2 regions of the Actinospineispora eucalypti genome follow, and region 2 is predicted to be linked to the other one. Evidence: riboswitches for the same ligand, from Rfam matches in the RefSeq annotation. Region 2 holds a riboswitch; the other holds the start of a gene.
The links. Region 2 has a riboswitch for S-adenosylmethionine ahead of thrC (threonine synthase). Riboswitches for the same ligand answer to the same signal wherever they lie in the genome.
Positions count from the first base shown of each region.

Region 1 (11,844 bases), on a different contig from region 2:
CGAACACGGCGCCGATGCTGAAGGTGGTGGAGGCGACGCCCATGTACCCGCCACGCAGATCGGCCGGCGCGAGGTCGGCGAAGGTGGCGCCGAACATGACGGCCACGCCGATCTGGCCGAGGGTCCAGACCAGGACCGAGCCGGCGTAGCCCGCACCGCCGTGCACGATGGTGCTCAGGCCGACGCCCGCGCCCACCAGGAGCATCGAGACGGCCAGCACCGTGGTGCGGTCGCGACCGGTGAGCAGCCGTACCGCGAGTGGCTGGGCGGCGACGATGGTGAGTCCGTTCAGTGCCAGCACCGCGCCGTAGGTCGCGGGGCCGTGGCCGTCGGTCGACATGAGCAGCGGCAGCGTCGTGAACGTCTGCAGGAACAGGGTGAAGTAGACGATGTGAATCCCCGCCATGGCGATCATCGGCCGGTCGCGGAGGAGCACCGGCAGCAGCGCGCGCCGGGTGTGCTCGGCCGTCGGCGGACGGGTCTCGGGCACGCGGCGCCAGACGATCAGCGCCGCGGTGATCGCGGCCGTGATGTTGATCCAGAAGAGCGGGCCGTACCCGGTCTGGGCGAGATTCCCGGCGGTGACGGTGGCGACCGAGAAGCCGAGGTTGGCCGCCCAGAAGAGCAGTCCGAAGGCCCGGACCCGCTGCGGGGCGGGGAGGTCGGCCACCGCCGCGGACGCGGCCGGGCGATGCAGCTCCGACATCAGCCCGACGCCGAAGGCGGCCGCGCAGATCGCCGGCACCGTGTCCGCCGCACCGAGCCCGACCAGCGCGACGGCGGTCCCCGAGAACCCCACCAGCATGGTGTGGCGCCGGCCGATCCGGTCGCCCAGCCAGCCGCCGAGCAGCTGGGACCCGACGTCTCCCACTCCGACCGCCGCGACCACCGCACCCGCGGTGGCGAGCGAGAAGTGCCGGTCCTGGGTGAGGTAGAGCACCAGGAACGACCGCACCAGGCTCCCGGCGCGACTCACGAACTGGGTCGCCGCCAGCGCCCAGACCAGCTGTGGCAGGTCCAAACGAGGTCGGACCGGTCGGTCCGCGGCCGGGGCGGCGGCCAGGGTCTGCGTGCCGTAGGTCGTCATGTCAAACGACGCTAGAACCGCTAATGCATTGTGAAAAGCGATAGATCTCGATCAATTCGATCGCCATATGTTATGTTAATGCTGTGGCTGACATCGAGCTGCGCCATCTGAGGGCCATGGCGGTCATCGCCGAGGAAGGAACGTTCGGGCGCGCGGCCGCCCGCCTGGGCTACACCCAGTCGTCGGTGAGCCAGCAGATCGCCGCGCTGGAACGGGCCGTCGGCGGCGCCGTATTCGACCGGCCCGGAGGTCCCAAGCCGGTGCGGGTCACGCCCCTCGGGGAAGTGGTCCTGGCCCACGGCCGCGGCCTGCTGACCAGGGCGGCTGCGCTGGCCGACGCCGTCGACCGGTTCCGGGCGGGTCACGGCCGGATCGACATCGGCACGTTCCAGGGCGTGACCAGGCTGATCCTGCCGGCCGTCGTGAGCCGGTTGCTGGAGGAGTATCCCGGCTGTGACATCCGGCTGACCGAGGTCGCACCGGAGGAGCCGCGGCTCGGGGATCTCGACCTGTTGTTCCACGACGGCCGGATCGAAGGCGATGTCGAGCACGTCAAGCTGCTCGACGAGCAGTACCTGCTGGTGGCCGGCGCCGGCGCGTTCCCCGATGGCCCGGTACCGGTGAAGCTGCTCGACGACGTTCCGATGGTCGCCTGGCCGCGCACCCATCACCAGAAATGGCTGGAACGGGCGCTGGCCCAGGCCGGCGCGCGGCCGCGGATCGTGTTCCGGACCACCGGCCACGAGGCCATCCTGGCCATGGTGCGGGCCGGCATCGGCTCGGCGGTGCTGCCCCAGCTGGCCCTGCACGGAACCGATGCCTGGTCCGACGGCCGGCTCGGCGTCCACCAACTGCGGCCATCGCCGACCCGCGAGCTGTACCTGTACTGGCCGGCCAGGCGCACCCAGCCGCCACTCGCCGCCCGAGCCGTCGACATCGCCGTCGAGACCGCCAACGAGCTGGCCGGCCGGATATGACACCCGGCGAAGGGTGCTCCCGGCGGCCGGTCAGTCGGGATCGGTGGTGGTCTCGGCGGAGCGGACGCCGGGCAGCTCGGCCAGCAGCGCCGCGAGGTCGGGCAGTTCGCCGCGGCCGGCGAGGCGCAGGGTGACCTCGGCGACCCGTTCGCCGTCGCCGGTCGACTCCTCCCGGGCGACCAGCAGGCGCTCCACCGACCAGCCGGCGTCGGTGCAGGCGGCGAGCACCGCGCGCAACACGCCCCGGCCGTCCAGGTAGCTCAGCCGCAGCGCGGGCGGGGCGCCGCGCAGCCGGCCGACGGCCCGGGACAGCGGCGGGAAGCCCCGGGTGATCAGGAAGTGTGCGGCGGTCGCGGCCAGCGCCAGAACCGGCAGTCCGCCGCCGCAGGCCATGCCCACGCCGGCGGCCAGCCACACGGTCGCGGCGGTGGTCAGCCCGCGCACCGCGTCCTTGCGCACGAAGATCAGCCCGCCGCCGATGAACCCGATGCCGGAGACGATCTGTGCGGACACCCGGGACGGGTCCAGGGCCACGTGGTCCAGGCTCAGCAGGTCGGAGAAGCCGTACTTGGAAACCTCCATGAACACCGCCGCCCCGACGCCGACCAGGGTGTGCGTGCGCAGCCCGGCCGCCTTGGCGCCGATCTCCCGCTCCAGGCCGATCGCGGCGGACAGCACCAGTGCCAGCAACAGCGGCAGAAGCAGCGACCACTGGGCGTTCGTGGAGTAGAACGGCTCGAGCCCCATGCCTCCAGTCTCGCCGACATCCCTTGACGGGACGCTGAGCATCCCGTAGGAACAGACACATACCGACGGTATGTCTGAGTGGAGGGTCGGCGATGACCGATACCGGCTACGTGTTCAACCCGTTCGCCCCCGGCTACACCGACGATCCCTACCCCTTCTACGCCGAGCTGCGCGCGCTGGAGCCGGTGCACGCCAACCCGCTCGGCTTCTGGGTGCTCGGCCGGCACGCCGACGTGACCGAGCTGCTGCGGTCCCGGCAGTCGGTGGAGGACCGCAACGTCGGCCCCAGTCCGCTGCGCGACCTGGCCGAGGCCGCCGCCGCGCAGACGCAGACCGGGAACCGCCCGATGTCCATGCTGGACCGCGACCCGCCGGACCACACCCGGCTGCGCAAGCTGGTCACCAAGGCGTTCACCAAGCGGGCCATCGACGCGCTGGAGCCGCTGGTCGTCGACCTGGTGGACGCGGCGCTGGACCGGATCGAGGCGAGCATCGCCACTACCGGTAGCGCCGACCTGATCGAGGAGCTGGCCTACCCGCTGCCGTTCACGGTGATCTGCGAGATGCTCGGCATGCCGGACACCGACCACGCCCGGCTGCGTGATCTCGCGGCCACCCTGGTCCGCTCGCTGGAACCGGTCACCGACGTCGAGGTCTTCAAGCAGATCGCGGCGGCCGACCGGGAGATCAACGACCGGATTGCCGCCGTGATCGAGGCGAAGCGGGGTCGTCCGGGGGAAGACCTGCTCACCGCGTTGATCCAGGCCGAGGACGACGGGGACAAGCTCACCGACGAGGAACTGGTCGCGCAGGTGGTGCTGCTCTACGTGGCCGGCCACGAGACCACGGTGAACCTGATCGCCAACGGCACGCTGGCCCTGCTGCGCCACCCGGACCAGTTCGCGCTCCTCGCGGCCAACCCGGAGCTGGACACGAACGCGATCGAGGAGCTGCTGCGCTACGACTCACCGGTGCAGTCCACCCGGCGGATCACCCTCGAGCCGTACGCGGTGGGTGGCCGGGAGATCCCCGCCGGGTCGTTCGTGCTGGCCATACTGGCTTCGGCCAACCGGGACGAGGAGTTCTGGGGGCCGGACGCCGGCGAGCTGAAGCTGGACCGGCCGAACGCCAAGGCCCAGGTCAGCTTCGGCGGCGGACCGCACCACTGCCTGGGCGCATCCCTGGCCCGGCTGGAAGGCCGGGTCGCCATAACCCGCCTGATCCGCCGCTTCCCGACGTTGGCCCTGGCCGCCGAGGTCACCTGGAACGGCCGCCAAAACCTCCGAGGCCCCGCCACCCTCCCCATCACCTCCCCTCCCGATTCAGTGCCTTCCGCACCGTGATTCAGTGGGTTCAGCACCGTGATTCAGTGACTTCTGCAGGGTGGTTCAGTGGCTCTGGCTGCTGAACCGACTGAACCAGCGTGCTGAACCGACTGAACCAGCGTGCTGAACCCACTGAATCAGCGGAGGGGTTAGAGGCGGCCGGCGGCGACGAAGATGCAGACCAGCAGGATTGCCACGTTGACGGTCACGTTGAACCATTCCTTAGGCCTGCGCTGGGTGATGGCCAGGCGGGCGTGCATGGCCATCGCGCCGAGCATCACCACGGCCAGCCCCACCGCCGCCCAACCGGCCAGCTGGGGCGCCACGCCGACCAGCGGCGGCACGATCAGCCCGACCACCGCGAGCAGCTCGCACACCGCGGCGAACCGGACCACCGGCAGCGGGTAGGCGGCCGCGCCGGTCTGCCCGGTCTCCAGCATGCGCTGCCGGGACATGGTCGACTTCAGGGCGCCGGACAGTGCGAAGATCGCGGCGAGGGCGATCTGCCCGGTCCACAGTGCTGCGTTCATCTCCGGTTACCTCCTCAGGTAGTTGCCCCCCAAGACGAGGCGGCCGGATCGCCGGTGACAGCTTCCGGGATGAGACGCCGCTAACATCGGCGGCCGTGGATGCACCGCGACGGCCGAGCCCGGGATCGCCCACCTCGTTGAAGGAGGCGAACCAGGCGCGGCTGGTGGACGCGCTGCGCGACGCGGGGACCATGACCCAGGCCGAGCTGGCCCGGTTCACCGGGCTGGCGCCGTCCACGATCTCCAACATCGTGCGCGCGCTGACCTCGGGCGGGCTGCTCGAGGTGTCGCCCACGGTGAGCCGGGGCCGCACCGCCCAGGCGGTACGGCTGTCCCGGTCGGCCGGGTTGTTGCTGGCCGCCGACTTCGGGCACCGGCACCTGACCGTCGCGGTGGCCGACCTGGCCTACCGGATCCTCGGCCGGCGCCGGGTGGCGCTGGAGTGGGACCACCGGGTGGATGACGGGTTGTCCGAGGTGGACCGGCTGGCCGGCGAGCTGCTCACCGAGCTGGGCGTGGACCGTTCCGCGCTGGTCGGCGTGGGCATGGGCCTGCCGGCCCCGATCGACGTGCGCACCGGTCAGGTCGGCGCGCCGTCCCAGCTGCCCGGCTGGATCGGAGTGGACGCGGCCGAGCTGGCCGGCCGGCGGCTGGGGGTGTCGGTCCGGGTGGACAACGACGCCAACCTGGGCGCGTTGGCCGAGCAGCGCTGGGGGGCCGGGCGCGGCGCGGAGCACCTGGCCTACCTGAAGCTCTCCGACGGGGTCGGCTGCGGGCTGGTGATCGCCGGGCGGCTGTTCCGGGGGGCGATCGGCACCGCCGGCGAGTTGGGCCACGCGACGATGAACGAGTTCGGCGCGCTGTGCCGGTGTGGCAACCGGGGCTGCCTGGAGACGCTGGTGGCCACACCGGCGCTGCTGGCCGAGCTGGCCCGGGTGCACGAGGACGAGCTGACCTCGATCGGCGACGTGATCCGCCTGGCCCGGGCCGGTGAGGTGACCGCGCGGCGGGTGCTGGACGACGCCGGCCAGCACATCGGGGTGGCCGTGGCGAACCTGTGCAACATCTTCAACCCCGACCGGATAGTCGTCGGCGGCGAACTTTCTCAGGCCGAAGACCTCGTTCTTGCGTCCATGAGTCGAACGCTAAACCGTCAGGGGATCCCGGCCGCCGCGCAGGCCGCCGAGCTGGTGCTGGCCGAGCTGGGCACCGAATCACAACTCCTCGGCGCCCTGCTGCTGGCCGGAGAGGCGGCCGGTCCACACCTGCTCGCGACGTTACCGCCGGTCGAGTTGGACGCGGGCTGACTCGTGGTGGCCCGGTCGGTGTTTCCGGCGCGCCACGGCGGTCCGGGGTAAACCGCATGATCTCGGCGCGCCGGGTGGCCGCCCGGGGTGATCGTCATCTCTGGCGGTTCAGCGTCGATTTTCGCGGCTGGACCGCCAGAGACCGCGATCACCCTAGGCGGGTCACGGTGCGGCAACGCGCGCCCGGCGTGCCCGGGTCGTCTCGGCAGTCTCCGCCCGCGTGACCGACTCCGGGAAAGATCCGGCGAAGCTGTCTAATCGTGCACCCAATAGCCCAATTTGCTTACAAGTCTTGAACACAAGACTGTTGCGGGTGCAAACTACCGAGTGAGCTTCGGTCCAGATCAAGGGAGATCACCATGGCCCTCGCCGGCGACGGCCCCGCAAGCCGCCTTGACGAAGTCACCCCGCACCTCGGACGCACCGTGCTGGTCGCCTCGACCGCGGCGCTGGCCGGCTTCCTGTTCGGCTATGACACAGCGGTGATCAACGGCGCGGTGGAGGCGGTCGGCGAGCATTTCGGGCCCGGGAAGTTCGTGCTGGGGCTCGCGGTGGCCATCGCGCTGCTCGGCGCGGCCGTCGGCGCCTGGTACGCGGGCCGGCTGGCCGACCGCTACGGGCGCATCCGCGTGATGGTCATCGCCGCGGTGTTCTTCCTGGTCAGCGCGCTCGGGTCGGCGTTCGCGTTCACCATCTACGACCTGGCCTTCTGGCGGTTCATCGGCGGCGTCGGGGTGGGCGCGGCCTCGGTGATCGCGCCCGCGTACATCGCGGAGATCTCCCCGGCGCACCTGCGCGGGCGGCTCGGCTCGCTGCAGCAGATGGCCATCGTGGTGGGCATCTTCGCCTCGCTGCTGGTGGACTACGCGCTGGTGTCGGCGTCCGGTTCGGCGGCCAACCCGCTGTGGTTCGGCATCGAGACCTGGCGCTGGATGTTCCTGTCCCTGGCGGTGCCGGCGCTGGTGTACGGCGTGCTGTCGCTGACCATCCCGGAGTCGCCGCGCTACCTGGTCGCCAAGCGGGAGCTGACCCGCGCGGCCGACGTGCTGCGCCGGTTCGTCGGCGGCGACGTTTCGGCGAAGATCAAGGAAATCGCGGCGACCCTGCGCGGCGACGACGACTCCGGGCGGCCCGGCCTGCGGGCGCTGCGCGGCACCGCGCTGGGCGTGGCCCCGATCGTCTGGGTGGGCGTCCTGCTGTCGGTGTTCCAGCAGTTCACCGGCATCAACGTGATCTTCTACTACTCGTCCACGCTGTGGCGCGCGGTCGGCTTCACCGAGCAGGACGCGATGCTCACCAGCGTGATCACCTCGGTGACCAACATCCTCACCACGCTGATCGCCATCGCGCTGGTCGACCGGGTCGGCCGCAAGCCGTTGTTGCTGGTCGGCGCGGCCGGGCAGTTCGTCTGCCTGCTCACCATGGCCGTGGTGTTCGCCACCGCGCCGGTCGTGGACGGCACCCCGCAGCTGGGCGGCGCCGGCCCGGTGGCGCTGATCGCGGCCAACCTCTACGTGGTGTTCTTCGGCTGCTCGTGGGGGCCGGTGGTGTGGGTGATGCTGGGCGAGATGTTCAACAACCGGATCCGGGCCATGGCGCTGGCCGTGGCCGCCGCCGCGCAGTGGCTGGCCAACTTCGTCATCTCCACCACGTTCCCGCCGCTGGCCTCCGCCGGACTGGGCCTTGCATACGGGCTGTATACGCTGTTCGCGCTGCTGGCCGTTGTCTTCGTGATCAAGTTCATCCGCGAGACTAAGGGCAAGGAACTCGAGGAAATGATCTGAAGGGCGACGCGATCATGGGACTGGTCATCGGCGTCGACATCGGCGGGACCAAGGTTGCCGCGGCGGTGGTCGACGAGGACGGCAACATGATCGAGAAGGCTCGCGTGGACACCCCGGCGCAGACCGCGGGCTCGGTGAACGACGCGATCGCCGAGCTGGTCGGCAAGCTGCACGCGCGGCACGAGGTGGACGCCGTGGGCATGGGGGCGCCCGGGTTCGTCGCGGCCGACCGGTCCACGGTGCGGTTCACCCCCAACCTGCCGTGGCGGGCCGAACCGCTAGGCGCGGAGATGTCCGAGCGGTTGGGCCTGCCGGTGGTGGTGGAGAACGACGCCAACTGTGCCGCCTGGGCGGAGATGCGGTTCGGCGCGGCACGCGGCGAACGCAACGTGGTGGTGCTGACCATCGGCACCGGGCTGGGCGGCGGCGTGATCATCGAGGGCCGGTTGCTGCGCGGCGAGTACGGCGTCGCGGCCGAGGTCGGGCACATGAACGTGGTGATCGAGGGCGGGCTGCGCTGCGGCTGCGGCAACCGGGGCTGCTGGGAGATGTACGGCAGCGGGCGCGCGCTGGTCCGCGAGGCGCGCGAGATGGCCCGGATCTCCCCCTCGCTCAGCCTGCGCATGCTGGAGCTGGCCGACGGGGACCCGGAGAAGATCACCGGCCCGGAGGTGACCCAGGCCGCCCGGGAGGGCGACCCGGCCGCGCTGGAGGCGTTCCGGGTGGTCGCCGGGTCCATCGGGTTCGGCGTGGCCGACCTGGCGGCGATCCTGGACCCGGCGGTGTTCGTCATCGGCGGCGGGGTGGCGGCCGCCGGCGAGATGCTGCGCGAGCCGATCGAGCGGGCCTTCCACGAACGGCTCACCGCGCGCGGCCAGCGCCCCACCGCCCGGTTGGTACTGGCCAAACTGGGCGGCGAGGCCGGCATAGTCGGCGCCGCCGACCTAACCCGCCACCCCTAACCCCTCCAAACCTGATTCAGTGCCTTCAGCACCTTGATTCAGTCACTTCTGGCGCCTGAAAGCACTGAATCACCCTGCTGAAAGCACTGAATCAGCCTGCTGAAAGCACTGAATGGGGGCGGTTGACGGGGGGCGGGGGCGGCACGTAGCTTCACCAGTAGGTCAAGAGCGCCAGCGTTAAGCCCCGGCTCGCTGGCCGGCAACCCTCCTACCGCGATGGGGTGCTCCGGGTGACGACCTGGCCGGCGTGGCGATCACGTCCGGCAAGCGCGGACCCCACGCCGTCCGGTTCGGGTCCCTGACCTGAGAGGCCCGACGATGACCCTCGCCCTGTCCCGACCCGGTACCCACGTCGACACCCCGGCACTGCCGTCCGTGGTGGGCGCCGACCTGCCGGTTCCGCTGGTCACGGGCGGCACCGCCCGCTACGCCAACCTGGACTACGCGGCCAGCGCGCCGGCGCTCACCTCGGTCGCCGAGCATGTCGCCGAGGTGCTGCCGTACTACGCCAGCGTGCACCGGGGCGCCGGCTACGCCTCGCAGGTGTGCACCGGGCTGCTCGAGCGCGCGCGGGAGACCGTCGGCGAGTTCCTGGGTGCGCGCCCCGACGACACCGTCGTGTTCACCCGCAACACCACCGACGCGCTGAACCTGCTGGCCCGGGCCGTGCCGGGCACGGTGCTCTCGCTGGACATCGAGCACCACGCCAACCTGCTGCCCTGGCGCTGTCGCGGACACCGCACGCTGCGCGCCGCCGACACCGTGGAGAAGACGCTCACCGACCTGGCCACCGCACTGGCCGTGGAGCCCATCGCGCTGCTCGCGGTGACCGGTGCGTCCAACGTCACGGGCGAGGTGCTGCCACTGCGCCGGGTGGTCGAGCTGGCCCACGCCGCCGGCGCGCGGGTGGTGCTGGACGCCGCCCAGCTGGCCCCGCACCGGCGGGTGTCGCTGGCCGAGACCGGCGTGGACTACCTCGCGCTCTCCGGCCACAAGCTGTACGCGCCCTACGGCGCGGGCGTGCTGGTCGGCCGGCGCGACTGGCTGGACCTGGCGCCCCCGCACCTGCCGGGCGGCGGTGCGGTGCGCACCGTCGGGCCCCGCTCCGAGGTGTGGGCGCCCGCCCCGCACCGGCACGAGGGCGGCACACCGAACCTGCTCGGCGCGGTGGCGCTGGCGCGGGCCTGCCGCGAGCTGGCCCCGGTGCTCGGCGAGGACGGCCCGGCCCGGGAGCACGAGCGCGCGCTGCTGGCCCGGCTGGAGGAAGGCCTTTCGAGCGTTCCCGGGCTGCGCACGCTGCGCATCTGGCCGGAGAGCGAGGACCGGATCGCGGTGCTCAGCTTCGTGCTGGACAACTACCCGGCCGGGTACGTCGCCGCGTACCTCTCCGCCGAGCACGGCATCGGCGTGCGGGACGGCAAGTTCTGCGCCCACCCGCTGCTGCGCCGGCTGTGCGGTGGCGGCGGCGCGTGGAGCGGCGGGGAGGACTCGGCGCTGCGGGCCAGCATCGGCCTGGGCACCACCGCCGAGGACGTGGACCGGCTGGTCGAAGCGGTGCGCGCACTGGTCACCTCCGGCGCCCGCTGGACCTACGCGCAGGCCGACGGCCGCTGGACCCCCACCCCCGACCCCCGCGACCTGGACCCCTTCGCGGTCGGTGTCGCGCCGCTAGCCCCCCGCCCCTGCGGCGAGTAGCCCGGCGAGGGTGTCGGCGGTCTGTTCGCCGGAGCGGATGGCGCCGTCGATGTAGCCGTACCAGCGGGTGGCGGTCTCCGTGCCGGTCCAGTGGATGCGGCCGGTCGGGCGGCGCAGCGCGGGGCCGAGCTGGGTCCACGCCCCGGGCGGGAACAGCGCGGAGTACCCGCCCCGGCTGAACGGCTCGCCGCTCCAGTCCTGCTCCAGGTAGTGCAGCGGTTGCCGGGCCTCCGGCCCGAACAGCCGGGCCAGGCCGTCCAGCGCGGCCGACCGGCGCTCCGCTTCGGGCCGGGCCAGATGGGTGCGCGCGGCGGGTCCCTCCACGAAGCCGACCAGCACGCCGGGCGGGCCGTCCGGCGGCGAGCTGTCCGCGACCGCCGCGATCGGCCCGGCCAGGCTCAGCGCCTGCCCGGAGAGCCCCGCCACCCGCCAGAACGGCGTCGGGTACACCGCTACCGTCTTCACCACGGTGCCCATCGGGAGGCGTTGGAGAAGGGCGTCCCGGTCGGCGGGCAGCGGCGGGTTGTAGTGGATGCGCGCGGCCAGCGTCGGCGGGACGGCCACCACCGCGTACCGGGCGTCCCAGCACCGGCCGGTCCGGCTGGTCACCCGTACGCCCTGGTCGGTTCGGCTGAGCGAGTCGACCGGTTCGGCGAGCCGCACCAGCTCGCCCAGGTCCGCGGCCACCCGCCGCGCCAGCTGGTGGGCGCCCTCGGCCAGGTAGTCCTGCTGTGCGCCGCCCTCGGTGGAGATCACCGCGCGCAGGCCGCCAGCGGCGCGGGCGTAGAACAGCGCGTGCAGCAGGGACAGCTCCTCCGGCTCGGCGGCCCACACCGCCGACGCGGCCAGCCGGAACATCCGCCGCCCGCCCGCGGTCCGGGTGACGCGGTCGATCCAGCCGGCCAGGGTCAGCCCGTCCAGCCGGTCCGCGCGCGGGGTGTTCCACGGCTCGTCCGGGTGCACGGTGGCGGCCAGCCGCTCGAACCGGTGGAGCGCGAACGCCACGTCGAGCGTGGCGGCCGGTCCCAGCCGGGGGATCATGCCCCGCCAGCGCCGCACCCGCCCGGCGGCGGTTTCCATCAGGTGGCTGCCCTGGGTGCGGGTGCGCACCACGCGCAGCCCCAGCTCCGCCGCGAGCGCGTACGCGCGGTCCTGCCCCGGGCCGAGGAACTGGCCACCCAGCTCGACCCGGCAACCGGCGGCCGGCTCGGTGGCGTGCACCCGCCCGCCGACCCGGTTCCGGGCCTCCAACAGCAGGACGGAATGGCCGTGCCGGCGCAGGCCGCGCGCGGCCATCAGGCCGGCGAGCCCGGCGCCGACGACGATGACGTCAGGGGAATTCGAAGGATCTGGCATGGCGGTCTCCCTGGTCCGGGTCCGTGCACGACGGACCCGGCCAGCGCACCCACCTACCGCCACGGCGCTGACCA
Region 1 is NZ_BAABJP010000001.1:523,577-535,420, forward strand. Features, by position in the region: gene ABEB12_RS02525 (MFS transporter) at 1-1,087, opposite strand, end outside; gene ABEB12_RS02530 (LysR substrate-binding domain-containing protein) at 1,171-2,064, shown strand; gene ABEB12_RS02535 (MgtC/SapB family protein) at 2,095-2,811, opposite strand; gene ABEB12_RS02540 (cytochrome P450) at 2,904-4,154, shown strand; gene ABEB12_RS02545 (DoxX family protein) at 4,286-4,666, opposite strand; gene ABEB12_RS02550 (ROK family transcriptional regulator) at 4,762-5,973, shown strand; gene ABEB12_RS02555 (sugar porter family MFS transporter) at 6,333-7,757, shown strand; gene ABEB12_RS02560 (ROK family glucokinase) at 7,772-8,719, shown strand; SAM riboswitch class IV at 8,880-8,995, shown strand; gene ABEB12_RS02565 (aminotransferase class V-fold PLP-dependent enzyme) at 9,038-10,414, shown strand; gene ABEB12_RS02570 (FAD-dependent oxidoreductase) at 10,388-11,770, opposite strand.
Region 1: another riboswitch for S-adenosylmethionine. It lies ahead of ABEB12_RS02565 (aminotransferase class V-fold PLP-dependent enzyme); the one in region 2 lies ahead of thrC (threonine synthase).

Region 2 (11,844 bases):
TCCCGGTACTGGAGCTGCGGGCCGGGCAACGGTTGCGCTGGCCGGCCCTGCTGCTCGAGGTGTTGGCGCCGAGCGGGACGGCCCAGCCGATCGACCCCGAGGACGGCACCGACGTGAACAACACCTCCGTGGTCATCCGGGCGCACACTCCCGGCGGCCGGATGCTGCTCACCGGGGACATCGAGCTGCTCGCCCAGGCGAACCTGATCAGCTCGGGGGCCGACTTGCGCGCCGAGGTGTTGAAGGTTCCGCACCACGGCTCCCGGTACACGTCGACGGCCTTCCTCGCCGCCGTCCGGCCCCGTCTGGCGCTGGTCAGCGTGGGCGCCGGCAACCGCTACGGCCACCCGAACGCCACGCTGCTGGCCAGCCTGCGCGCGGGCGGCGCCCTGGTCCGGCGAACCGACGAGTCCGGTGACGTCGCCGTGGTTGCCGCCCGGGACGGCCCGGTCGCGGTGTCCCGGGGCCACCCCCTGCCTGCGCCCCGGCGGGGCTGACCGGGCCGGCCCCTGCCACCGCCGCCTCGCCGCGGTTGACCGGGCCGGCTCCGCGCTCTGCGTCAGCCGCTCAGCGCGCGGCGGACCTCGGCGGTGGAGGTGGACACGGTCGCCGTCGGGCCGACGTGGCCGGCCACCGCGTCGAGGGTCTTCAACCCGTCGCCGGTGATCAGCAGCACGGTGTCAGCGTCCGGGTCCAGCTGGCCGGACTCGACCAGCTTGCGGGCGCACGCCACGGTGACGCCACCGGCGGTCTCGGCGAAGATGCCCTCGGTACGGGCGAGCAGCTGGATCGCGTCCACCACCTCGGCGTCCGACACGTCGGCCACCGCGCCGTTGGTGCGGCGCACGGTGTCCAGCACGTACGGGCCGTCGGCCGGGTTGCCGATGGCCAGCGAGCGGGCGATGGTGTCCGGCCGCACCGGGCGGACCACGTCGGTGCCCTCGGCGAACGCGGTGGCGACCGGCGAGCACCCGGTGGCCTGGGCGCCGAACACCCGGTACGGGGTCGGCTCCACCAGACCGAGCTTGCCCAGCTCGCCGAACGCCTTGTCCACCTTGGTCAGCTGCGAGCCGGAAGCCACCGGGATCACCACCTGTCCGGGCAGTCGCCAGCCCAGCTGCTCGGCCACCTCGTAGCCGAGCGTCTTGGAGCCCTCCGCGTAGTAGGGCCGGACGTTCACGTTCACGAACGCCCAGTCCTCCTCCTCGGCGGCCAGCTCGGTGGCCAGCCGGTTCACGTCGTCGTAGTTGCCGTCCACGGCGATCAGCGTGCCGCCGTACACCGCCGTCATCTGGATCTTGGCCTGCTCCAGCGACTTCGGGATCAGCACCACGGACCGCCAGCCGGCGCGCGCGGCGGCCGCCGCCACCGCGTTGGCCAGGTTGCCGGTGGACGGGCAGGCCAGCACCGTGAAGCCCAGCTCACGGGCGGCGGCCAGGGCCACCGCGACCACGCGGTCCTTGAACGAGTGGGTGGGGTTGCCGGTGTCGTCCTTCAGCCACAGCCGCTTGATGCCCAGCGCCTTGCCCAGCTTTTCCGCCCGCACTAGGCGGGTCAGCCCGGGCTCGGTGTTGGGGTGCTCGGTGACGTTGGTCGGCACCGGCAGCAGGGAGGCGTAGCGCCAGATCGACTTCGGTCCGGCCTCGATCCGCTCGCGGGTAACCCCGGCGAAATCGTAGGCCACCTCGAGCGGCCCGAAACACTCCGGACAGGCGAACTCGGCGGCGAGCGGGATCTGGTGGCCGCACTCCCGACAGGAGAGCGCCCGGGCCGGGCCGAGGTCCAGGGTCTTGGTCGGGGCGGCGGAAGTCACAGCAGAACTCATGGCGAGGTCTCCTCATCTGTCCCGCGTTCGCGGGTCGGAATTGGCACCGTGATCGTCGACGACCTCGCCCGGACGGACGTGCTGCGCGGCGGCACACGCGCAGATCGGCAGACGCCGGTTGCCGGGGCTTCGTAGGGCCGTTCCCTCTGCCCCTCTGGATGAGCCGTATTCGGTTGTCACGGTCCGCCATCGACGGCGGACCGCCGACCACGTTACGTCAACGTCGCCCGTTTCGCCCAGCCCGTTGGTTGATCTGCGAGCGGACTCACCCTTGAGGGCGTGTCTGAGGGATCCATCCGGGCGGCGTGACGGACCTGACAAGATGGCGGGGGAGAAAGGCGGTGCGCGGGTGAGCAAGGAACCAGCGGCAATCCGGCCGGTCCCGCTGCGGCTGATCGTCGGCGACGAGGAGTTGCTGGTCCAGCGGGCCGTGGAGGCGGCGCTGGCCACCGCGCGGGCCGCCGACCCCACCGCCGAGCTGCGCCGGGTGGCCGCCGCCTCGCTGACCAGGGCCGAGCTGGCCGAGATGGTCAGCCCGTCGCTGTTCGCCGAGGCCAGGGTGGTCGTGCTGGAGGCCGCTCAGGATGCCGGCAAGGAGGTCGCCTCGGCGATCACCGAGTACGTGGCCGACCCCGCCGACGGCGTGAGCCTGGTGGTCCTGCACGCCGGCGGGGCCAAGGGCAAGGCGCTGGCCGACGCGCTGCGCAAGGCCGGCGCGGAGGTCACCCAGTGCGCCCGGCTGACCAAGTACGACGAGCGGGTGGACTTCGTGCGGGCGGAGATCCGCCAGGCCGGCGGGAAGATCACCGCCGACGGCGTCCGGGTGTTCATCGATGCGGTGGGCAACGACCTGCGCGAGCTGGCCTCGGCCGCCGCGCAGCTGGTCGCGGACACCGACGGCGCGGTGGACGAGGCGGCCGTGCGCCGCTACCACCGTGGCCGGGCCGAGGTGACCGGGTTCGCGGTGGCGGAGAAGGCGATCACCGGCGACCGGGCCGGCGCGCTGGAGGCGTTGCGCTGGGCCCAGCTGCTCGGCGTGCCGTCCGTGCTGGTCGCGGACGCGCTGGCCGATGCGGTGCGCACGGTGGCGAAGGTCGGGGCCGCCGGCCGGGGTGACCCGTTCCGGATGGCCGGCCAGCTCGGCATGCCGCCCTGGAAGGTGCGCAAGGCCCAATCCCAGGCCCGGGGCTGGCGCCCCGCCGGCATCGCCACCGCAATGGCGGCGGTCGCCGAGGTGAACGCCGACGTCAAGGGCGTGGCCGCCGACGCCGACTACGCCCTCCAACGCGCCGTCCTCCGCATAGTCGCCGCCCACGGCCTCCGCTAACCGCTCGCCAGCGGTGACCGGATCGTTCCGGGATCGGGCCGGAACACGCCTGGCCGCACCCGCCTCAACGCGGTTGGCTGTGGCTATGACCAAAGCCTTGCTCGTGGTGGATGCGCAGGAGTCGTTCCGGCGGCGGGAGAGCTGGGCCGCGCTCTCCAATCCGGACATCGTCGCCAGGGTGAACGACCTGGTGACCTGGTCGCGCGCGGAGGGACATCTGGTGGTGTGGGTGCTACACGCGGAGCCGGGCACCGGAACGGTGTTCGACCCGGCCACAGGGTACGTGCGCCCCCTCGACGGCCTGGTCCCACGGGAGGCGGAGCCGGTGCTGACCAAGACCGCCCACAACGCTTTCACCACTACCAACCTGGGCAAACTGCTCACCGAGCGGGGCGTCACCGACGTCTGCGTCTCCGGTATCCGCACCGAGCAGTGCTGTGAGACGACCGCCCGGATCGCCTCCGACCTGGGCTACCGGGTCACCTTCGTGACCGATGCGACCGCAACCACCCCGCTGCCGCACTGGACCGCCCCGGATGACCGGAGCCTGGCCGAGGTGCTCGCCGACCCGGCGACGATGCGGGTGGAGGACATCGTGGCGCGCACCGAGTACGTCCTGGCCGGGCGGTTCGCCACCATCGCCAGCACCGCGCAGGTGACCGGGGCAGCCTCGCCGGTAGGCTGACCGGATCGTGCACCGCGTGGTCTTCCTGCTCGCCCCGGGCCTGCACCTGCTGGACCTCGCCGGCCCGGCGCAGGTGTTCTCCGAGCTGGCCGCCCTCGGCCGGCCGTACGCCATGCACTACGTGGCGGACCGGCCCGAGGTCGTCACCGCGAGCGCACGGTCACCAGGCTGTTCACCGAGGCCACCGGGCTGACCCCCTTGCGCTACCAGCAGACCCTGCGGATGGAACGGGCGGAGCAGCTGATCGGGCAGGGGGAGAGCGTCGAGCTGGCCGCCCGGGCGGTGGGCTTCCAGGACGCCCGGATGCCGCGCCGGCTCCGCTCTCGCGAACGCGCCTGAAGGCCACCAGCGGAAACAGCTCGGCGGCGCTGCCCCACGGGAGTGGACAGCGCCGCCGATTGGCACCGCGGGAAAGTCTCTTCGACTGGTTAGTCGCCAGCCGGTGGACGGGTGTTACACCCGGTGCGAAAAGGAACTACCGCTACAGCGAGTTGACCCGCTGCGCCATGGCGGCCTTCTTGTTCGCCGCCTGGTTGCGGTGGATGACGCCCTTGCTCGCGGCCTTGTCCAAGGCGCGGCTGGCGAAGCGCTGACGCTCCACGATCTGCTCGTTGTCCCCGGCCTCCACGGCCTCGCGGAAGCGGCGGATCGCCGTCCGGACCGCGGAGCGCACCGACTTGTTGCGCAGGCGACGCTTCTCGTTGGTCTTGACCCGCTTGATCTGGGACTTGATGTTGGCCACGCGACTGCCTCTGGTCCTTCTGTTCGTCGTTGTCCGCCGCGCGCCGCGTGGGCGCGGGTGTTTCACAAGCGCCCGGCGGGAGAGAGGGTCACGCAGGGCAATCGGTTTACCAGGGTAACAGTGCGCCAGGGCCTCAGGGTCCCCGGGGCGAATCTGGGTGTTCCCCCTGATGCCCGGCGGCGCCGCGCTGAGCACGATCGAATGCATGAGGGGATCACTCGCCAGCCACACCAGTAACGCCAGCCAGACCAGCCAGAGCGACCGCACCCCATGCTCCCAGGCCGACCCCGAGCTCTGGTTCGCCGAGCGGCCCGCCGACCTCAACGTCGCCAAGGCGCTCTGCTCCGCCTGCCCGCTCAAGGCCAGCTGCCTGGCCGGCGCGCTGGAGCGCGCCGAGCCGTGGGGCGTCTGGGGCGGGGAGATCCTGCAGGACGGCGTGGTGCTGGCCTACAAGCGCGGACGGGGACGGCCCAGCAACGCCGACCGCAAGCTCGGCCTGGTCACCAGGGTCGCCCCCGACTTCACCCAGAGGACCAGGCCCGCGGTGCTCGCCGCCGTCGGCCAGGCCGCCGGACCGGCCGAGGTCACCACACCCGGTACGGCAGGAACTTTCCATTCAAGGTCAGCTTGACCCGGTCCCCCTTGGGGTCGGGCACCCGCTCCAGGGCCAGCTCGAAGTCGATCGCGCTCATGATCCCGTCGCCGAACTCCTCCCGGATCAGCTCGCTGATCGCGGTGCCGTAGACCTGGATGGCCTCCTGCAGCCGGTAGACGATCGGCTCGCTGGTGTCCACCGCCCCGGCGCCCCGCAGCGGGGGCAGCAGCAGGGCCTCGGCGACGGCCTCGTCCAGGTCCAGCAGCGCGCGCACGGTCTTGACCTGCTCCTCGGTCAGTGGCTGCTGGCCGAGCAGGGCCGAGGTGGTCCACTCGGTGGACCGCTCGAGGCGTTCGGCGATGGCCGCCCAGGTCAGGCCGAGCCGGCGCTTCGCGGCCAGCACGGCGGTCGCGGCGTCCCGGCGGTTGAGGTTGGGCAGCGGGGTGAAGGTCATGACCTGATCGTCCCCGGGGTGTTCCCGGGGTGGCAAGCAGCTCTGCGTGAACATGATGTTGCACGAGCGACTAGCGCGTGGGCCGGGCCCGCAGGGGCAGCACCCGTTCCCGCGCTCACCCGCCGACCACCAGCTCGGCATGCCGCCCCAGCCCGGCGCACAGGACGGCCCGGGACGTCCCGGCGGACAGCTGGGCCAGCAGGTGCTCGGCGGCCAGCGGCGCGAGCAGGGCGTGCGCCAGCACCGAGGCAAGCGCCGGCGGGTGACCCGCCTCGGTGAGCAGCACCCGCAGGTGGGTGTGCCAGAACCCGAAGGCACCCAGGCGGTACCGGGCGCCGGGGCTGGCCGTTTCGGACATCCGCACCAGTTCCGGGGCGGCCAGCACGTAGTCCAGGTAGGCCCGGGTGAAAGCGGCGGCGCGCTCGGCCGGCGGGGCGCCGGGGCCGAGCGGTGGCGGTCCGTCCAGCATGGCCCGCTGCAGCTCGCGCTCCCGCTGGTCCAGCAGCGCGGCGGCCAGTCCGGACTTGTCGCCGAACCGGCGGAAAACGGTGCCCTTGCCCACGCCCGCCTCGGCGGCGACCGCGTCCAGGCTCACCCCGTCCACGCCGTGTTCGGCGAACAACCGCTCGGCCGCGTCCAGGATGCGCCGCCGGTTGCGGGCCGCGTCGGCGCGCTCGGGCCGGGCCGGAACGCGGCCGAGCTCCACCGGCGTTGACGAACCGGACCGCGGTCCGATAACTTCGAGAGGCATATTCGGACCATAGTCCGCATAACTGGGAGGAACCACTCATGACCGCCTTGATCACCCGGGAAGAGCTGCGTGCCGCCGTCGATGCCGGCACGGTAACCGTTGTCGACGCCCTGCCGGAGTCGTACTACGAGCAGGCCCACCTGCCCGGCGCGGTGAACCTGGTCGCCGACGAGGTCGACGCGCGGGCCGGCGGGCTGCTGCCGGACCGGGCCGCCGCGATCGTCACCTACTGCTCCAACGTGGCCTGCCAGAACAGCGAGCAGGTGGCGGCCAAGCTGGCCGCCCTCGGGTACACGAACGTCCGCAAGTACCGCGAGGGCATCCAGGACTGGGCCGAGGCGGGGCTGCCCGTCGAGTCGGGGGCGCCGGTGCGCTGACCCTGGGCCGCTCCGGCGCGGGGACCGCTCCCGCGGACGTGCGACGATATTGGGGAACCCACTTAGCGAAGGACCCGAGTGACCACGTTCGCCGACCGTACGTTCACCGCGCCGGAGCGGATCCGCAACTTCTGCATCATCGCGCACATCGACCACGGGAAGTCCACCCTGGCCGACCGCATGCTGCAGCTCACCGGCGTGCTCGACGAGCGCAGCTACCGCGCCCAGTACCTGGACCGCATGGACATCGAGCGCGAGCGCGGCATCACCATCAAGGCCCAGAACGTGCGCCTGCCCTGGCAGGTCGGGGGCGAGGACCACGTCCTGCACCTGATCGACACCCCGGGCCACGTGGACTTCACCTACGAGGTGTCCCGCGCGCTGGAGGCCTGCGAGGGCGCGATCCTGCTGGTGGACGCCGCGCAGGGGATCGAGGCGCAGACGCTGGCCAACCTCTACCTGGCGCTGGAGAAGGACCTCACCATCATCCCGGTGCTGAACAAGATCGACCTGCCGGCGGCCGACCCGGACCGCTACGCCGCCGAGCTGGCGCACATCGTCGGGTGTGAGCCGAGCGACGTCATGCGGGTCAGCGCGAAGACCGGGACGGGCGTGCGGGAGCTGCTCGACGAGGTGGTGCGGCTGGTGCCCCCGCCGGTCGGCGAGTCGGACGCGCCGCCCCGGGCGATGATCTTCGATTCGGTCTACGACACCTACCGGGGCGTGGTCACCTACATCCGGGTGGTGGACGGCAAGATCACGCCGAGGCAGCGGATCAAGATGATGTCCACCGGCGCCACCCACGAGCTGCTCGAGGTGGGCATCGTCTCACCGGAGCCCAAGCCGTCCGAGGGCCTCGGGGTCGGCGAGGTGGGTTACCTGATCACCGGCGTGAAGGACGTCCGCCAGTCGAAGGTCGGCGACACCGTCACCGCGCAGCGGCACGGCGCGACCGAGGCGCTCACCGGCTACCGCGAACCGCGCCCGATGGTCTACTCGGGGCTCTACCCGGTCGACGGGTCGGACTACCCGGAGCTGCGCGAGGCGCTGGACAAGCTGCGGCTCAACGACGCCGCGCTGACCTACGAGCCGGAGACGTCGACCGCGCTGGGCTTCGGCTTCCGGTGCGGGTTCCTCGGCCTGTTGCACCTGGAGATCACCCGTGACCGGCTCGAGCGGGAGGCCGGCCTGGACCTGATCTCCACCGCGCCGAACGTGGTGTACCGGGTGGTGCTCGAGGACGACACCGAGCTGGTGGTGACCAACCCGTCCGACTGGCCCACCGGACTCAAGATCGCCGAGGTGTACGAGCCGGTGGTCAAGGTGACCATCCTGGCGCCGTCGGAGTTCATCGGCGCGATCATGGAGCTGTGCCAGACCCGGCGCGGCCAGCTCGGCGGCATGGACTACCTGTCCGAGAGCCGGGTCGAGCTGCGCTACACGATGCCCCTGGCCGAGATCATCTTTGACTTCTTCGACGCGCTCAAGTCGCGGACCAGGGGATACGCCTCGCTGGACTACGAGGAGGCCGGCGAGCAGGTGGCCGACCTGGTCAAGGTGGACATCCTGCTGCAGGGCGAGACCGTGGACGCGTTCTCCGCGATCCGGCACAAGGACTCGGCCTACGCCTACGGCACGACGATGGCCAGCAAGCTGCGCGAGCTGATCCCGCGCCAGCAGTTCGAGGTGCCGATCCAGGCGGCCATCGGCTCGCGGATCATCGCCCGGGAGAACATCCGCGCCATCCGCAAGGACGTGCTGGCCAAGTGCTACGGCGGTGACATCACCCGCAAGCGCAAGCTGCTGGAGAAGCAGAAGGAGGGCAAGAAGCGGATGAAGACCATCGGCCGGGTGGAGGTCCCGCAGGAGGCCTTCGTCGCCGCGCTGTCCACCGACGAGGCCGGCGACAAGGCCAAGTCCAAGAAATAGGCCGGCTTTCGCAGACCGAGCTGGCCCGACGCGCCGGTGTCGCGCAGTCCGTCATCAGCGCTTATGAGTCCGACCGCCGAGAGCCAGGACTGGGGACTCTCACCAAACTCATCGAGGCCACCGGGCACGAACTGACCTTTGGCCTCGTCCCCGCGCCACGCCGTCAGCTCGGGCTGCCGGACACCCCACTGGGCCGGCGCCTGCGGCGTCACCGGCGTGCGGTTCTGGCGGTGGCTGAGCGCCGGGGCGCGCGCAACGTGCGGGTATTCGGCAGTGTCGCCAGAGCCGAGGACGGACAGGAAAGCGACATCGACCTGCTGGTTGATCTGGACGACGGGGTCGGCCTGATCTCGCTGGCCGGCTTGCGTCGGGAGCTGACCGAGCTGCTCAAGGTAAGTGTCGACGTCGTGCCGGCCGCGATGCTGAAGCCGGGCGTTCGGGTTGAGGTGCTCGCCGAAGCGGTTCCGTTGTGAGTCGGAATGACCGTCAACGTCTGGGGGACGTCCGTCCTGGCGGCGGTCGCCGCGATCTCCGAGCACACCAAGCGCGGCGATCTGGACGATGGGCTGATATTCGATGCGGTCCGCGTCCGGCTGATCGAGATCGGTGAGGCGGTTGGCGCGTTAGGGCCGGAGTTGCTGGAGTATGAGCCGGACGTGCCCTGGGCCGACGTGCGGGGGATGCGGAACCACCTGGCGCATCGGTACTTCGACACGGCCCACAGCGTCGTGCGAGCGACCCTGGTCAACGACCTCCTGCCGCTGCTGGCGGCTGTCGAGCGCCTGCTCCGGCGGGTGGCTTCCGAGTAGCCCGGTTCTGTCGGTACCTCCCGGTGTACTGGTCACCATGCGGAAAAGGAGGGACCATGACATCCGTGACCACGGACCTGTTCGGCCCCGGCAGCGGCCCGCTCACGGTCGACGACCTGGCGGGAATGCCCGATGACGGCCGCCGCTACGAGCTTCTGGACGGAGTGCTCATCGTGAGCCCCGCGCCGGGCAGGCGGCACCAGCGGGTGATCGTGTTGCTCGGGATGCGCCTGGAGGTGGCATGTCCGGACGAGATGGAGCTGCTGATCGCGCCGTTCGCCGTCCAGCCATCGCGGAGTACCGAGCTGCAGCCCGACTTGTTGGTGGCCCGAGAGGCCGACCTGACCGACAAGAACTTGCCGACCGCGCCGTTGCTGGCTGTCGAGGTGCTCTCCCCGAGTACGACGCTCTACGACTTGCACACCAAGAAGGCCGCGTACGAGCGGATGGGGGTGGCCAGCTACTGGTTGGTCGACCCGCAAGAGCTGGTGCTCACGGTGTTCGAGGCGGATCAGTCCGGCCATTTCCAGCAGGTTGCGGTGGTCAAGGACGAGGAGGAGTTCTTGGCGGAACGGCCGTTCCCGGTGCGGGTGGTTCCCGCTGAGCTGGTGCGGCGTCCCGGGCGGTAGGTCTACTCGACCCGGGCGCCGGTGAGCTGGGTGAGCAGTGCGCCCAGGGCGGTGCCGTTCAGGGTCAGGGCGCCCAGTGCGCCGTCCACGCGGGCCTCGAGCTGCTGGCTGACCCGCTCCACCACGTGCCGGCCGTCGGCGGACAGGTGAACCAGTACGCGGCGGCGGTCGGTGGGGTCGTTGCGGCGGAAGGCCAGTGACTGGGACACCAGCCGGTCCACCACGCGGGTAGCGGTCGGGTTGGGCACGGCGGCGTGCTCGGCGATCTCGCCCATGCTGCGGCCGCCGCCCCGGGACAGCAGCAACAGCACGCGCCAGCCCTCCCGGCTCAGGCCTTCACCTTCGGTGACCGGGGTGAGCACCGCGTCGACCGCGCGGTCGGCGCGGTCGAGCAGGTCTACCACGCTTGCGTCACGCTCGGGGGAGCGCGGCGAAGGCACCATTGGACTAATCACGAGCAATGAGTGTACGTCTCATGGCACTAAAGTGGCACACGCCCCCGGTCAATGGTGTGATTCAGGTAACTATTCGTGACCGCAAGCTCACTGTCGAGTGAAGACGATCTTCCCGGCGGTCTGCCCCTCGAGCATAGCGCGGAAGCCTTCCTCGGCCCGCTCCATGGGCAGTTCCAGGCCCACCTCGGGCACGATGCCGGCCGTCTGCACGAAGGCCAGCAGGTCCCGCAGCTCGTCCAGGGTGCCCATCGTCGAACCGACCACCCGGAGCTGCAGGAAGAACAGTCGTTGCAGGTCAGCGCCCGGGTTCGGGCCACTGGTCGACCCGGAGCAGACGATCACGCCGCCCGGCCGCAGCGCGCGCATGGAGTGGCTCCAGGTGGCCTCGCCCACGGTCTCGAAGACGCCGTCCACCTTCTCCGGCAGCCGCTCCCCGGAGGCGAAGGTGGAGTGCGCGCCCAGCTTTTCGGCCAGCGCGCGCTTCTCGTCGCTGCGCCCGGTCACCCAGACCCGCAGGCCGGCCGCCCGGCCCAGTTGGATGAGCGCGGTGGACACCCCGCCGGAGGCGCCCTGCACCAGCATGGTCTGCCCCGGGCGCAGCCCGGACTTGGTGAACAGCATCCGGTAGGCGGTGAGCCACGCGGTGCCCATCCCGGCCGCGTGCACCGGGGACAGCCCGGCCGGCTTGGCCACCACGTTGAGCGCCGGTACCACCACGGACTCCGCGAAGGTGCCCTGGTGCTTCTCGGTGAGCAGGGTGCGCCGGGGGTCCAGGGTCTCGTCGCCGCTCCACGCCGGGTCGCCGATGACCGAGTGCACCACCACCTCGGTGCCGTCGTCCAGGGTGCCGGCGCCGTCGCAGCCCAGGATCATGGGGAACTGGTCGGCCTTGATCCCGACGCCGCGCAGCGTCCAGATGTCGTGCATGTTCAGGCTCGCGGCGCTCACCCGGACGGTCACCCAGCCGTCGGGGGCGACCGGGTCGGGGCGCTCCCCGGCGGCGAGGGCGGCCAGCGGGTTCTCGGCGTTGGGCTCGGCTGCGTATACGGCGAACATGGGCTCGAACTTAGTCCGAATCGGTCTTGTCTACCCTGTGAGGCGTGCTGCGCTCCCTGGCGAACTGGTGGGACTCACTCGAACTGTGGATCACCCAGCTGGAATTCCCGTTCCAGGTGGCGCTGGCGATTGTGGTGCTCCTGCCGCTGTGCGCCGGCGTCGCCACCCTGGCCGACCTGGCCTCCGGCGCGTGGGACGCCCGCCGGGGCG
Region 2 is NZ_BAABJP010000007.1:603,364-615,207, forward strand. Features, by position in the region: gene ABEB12_RS10460 (ComEC/Rec2 family competence protein) at 1-497, shown strand, start outside; gene thrC (threonine synthase) at 560-1,825, opposite strand; SAM riboswitch class I at 1,835-1,990, opposite strand; gene holA (DNA polymerase III subunit delta) at 2,175-3,152, shown strand; gene ABEB12_RS10475 (isochorismatase family protein) at 3,238-3,837, shown strand; gene ABEB12_RS10480 (type 1 glutamine amidotransferase family protein) at 3,845-4,030, shown strand; gene ABEB12_RS10485 (hypothetical protein) at 4,036-4,176, shown strand; gene rpsT (30S ribosomal protein S20) at 4,319-4,579, opposite strand; gene ABEB12_RS10495 (WhiB family transcriptional regulator) at 4,785-5,210, shown strand; gene cynS (cyanase) at 5,164-5,628, opposite strand; gene ABEB12_RS10505 (TetR family transcriptional regulator) at 5,744-6,379, opposite strand; gene ABEB12_RS10510 (rhodanese-like domain-containing protein) at 6,418-6,756, shown strand; gene lepA (translation elongation factor 4) at 6,835-8,685, shown strand; partial or broken gene ABEB12_RS10520 (helix-turn-helix domain-containing protein) at 8,682-8,798, shown strand; gene ABEB12_RS10525 (nucleotidyltransferase family protein) at 8,916-9,158, shown strand; gene ABEB12_RS10530 (HepT-like ribonuclease domain-containing protein) at 9,165-9,494, shown strand; gene ABEB12_RS10535 (Uma2 family endonuclease) at 9,551-10,123, shown strand; gene ABEB12_RS10540 (MarR family transcriptional regulator) at 10,126-10,578, opposite strand; gene ABEB12_RS10545 (zinc-binding dehydrogenase) at 10,666-11,634, opposite strand; gene ABEB12_RS10550 (hypothetical protein) at 11,679-11,844, shown strand, end outside.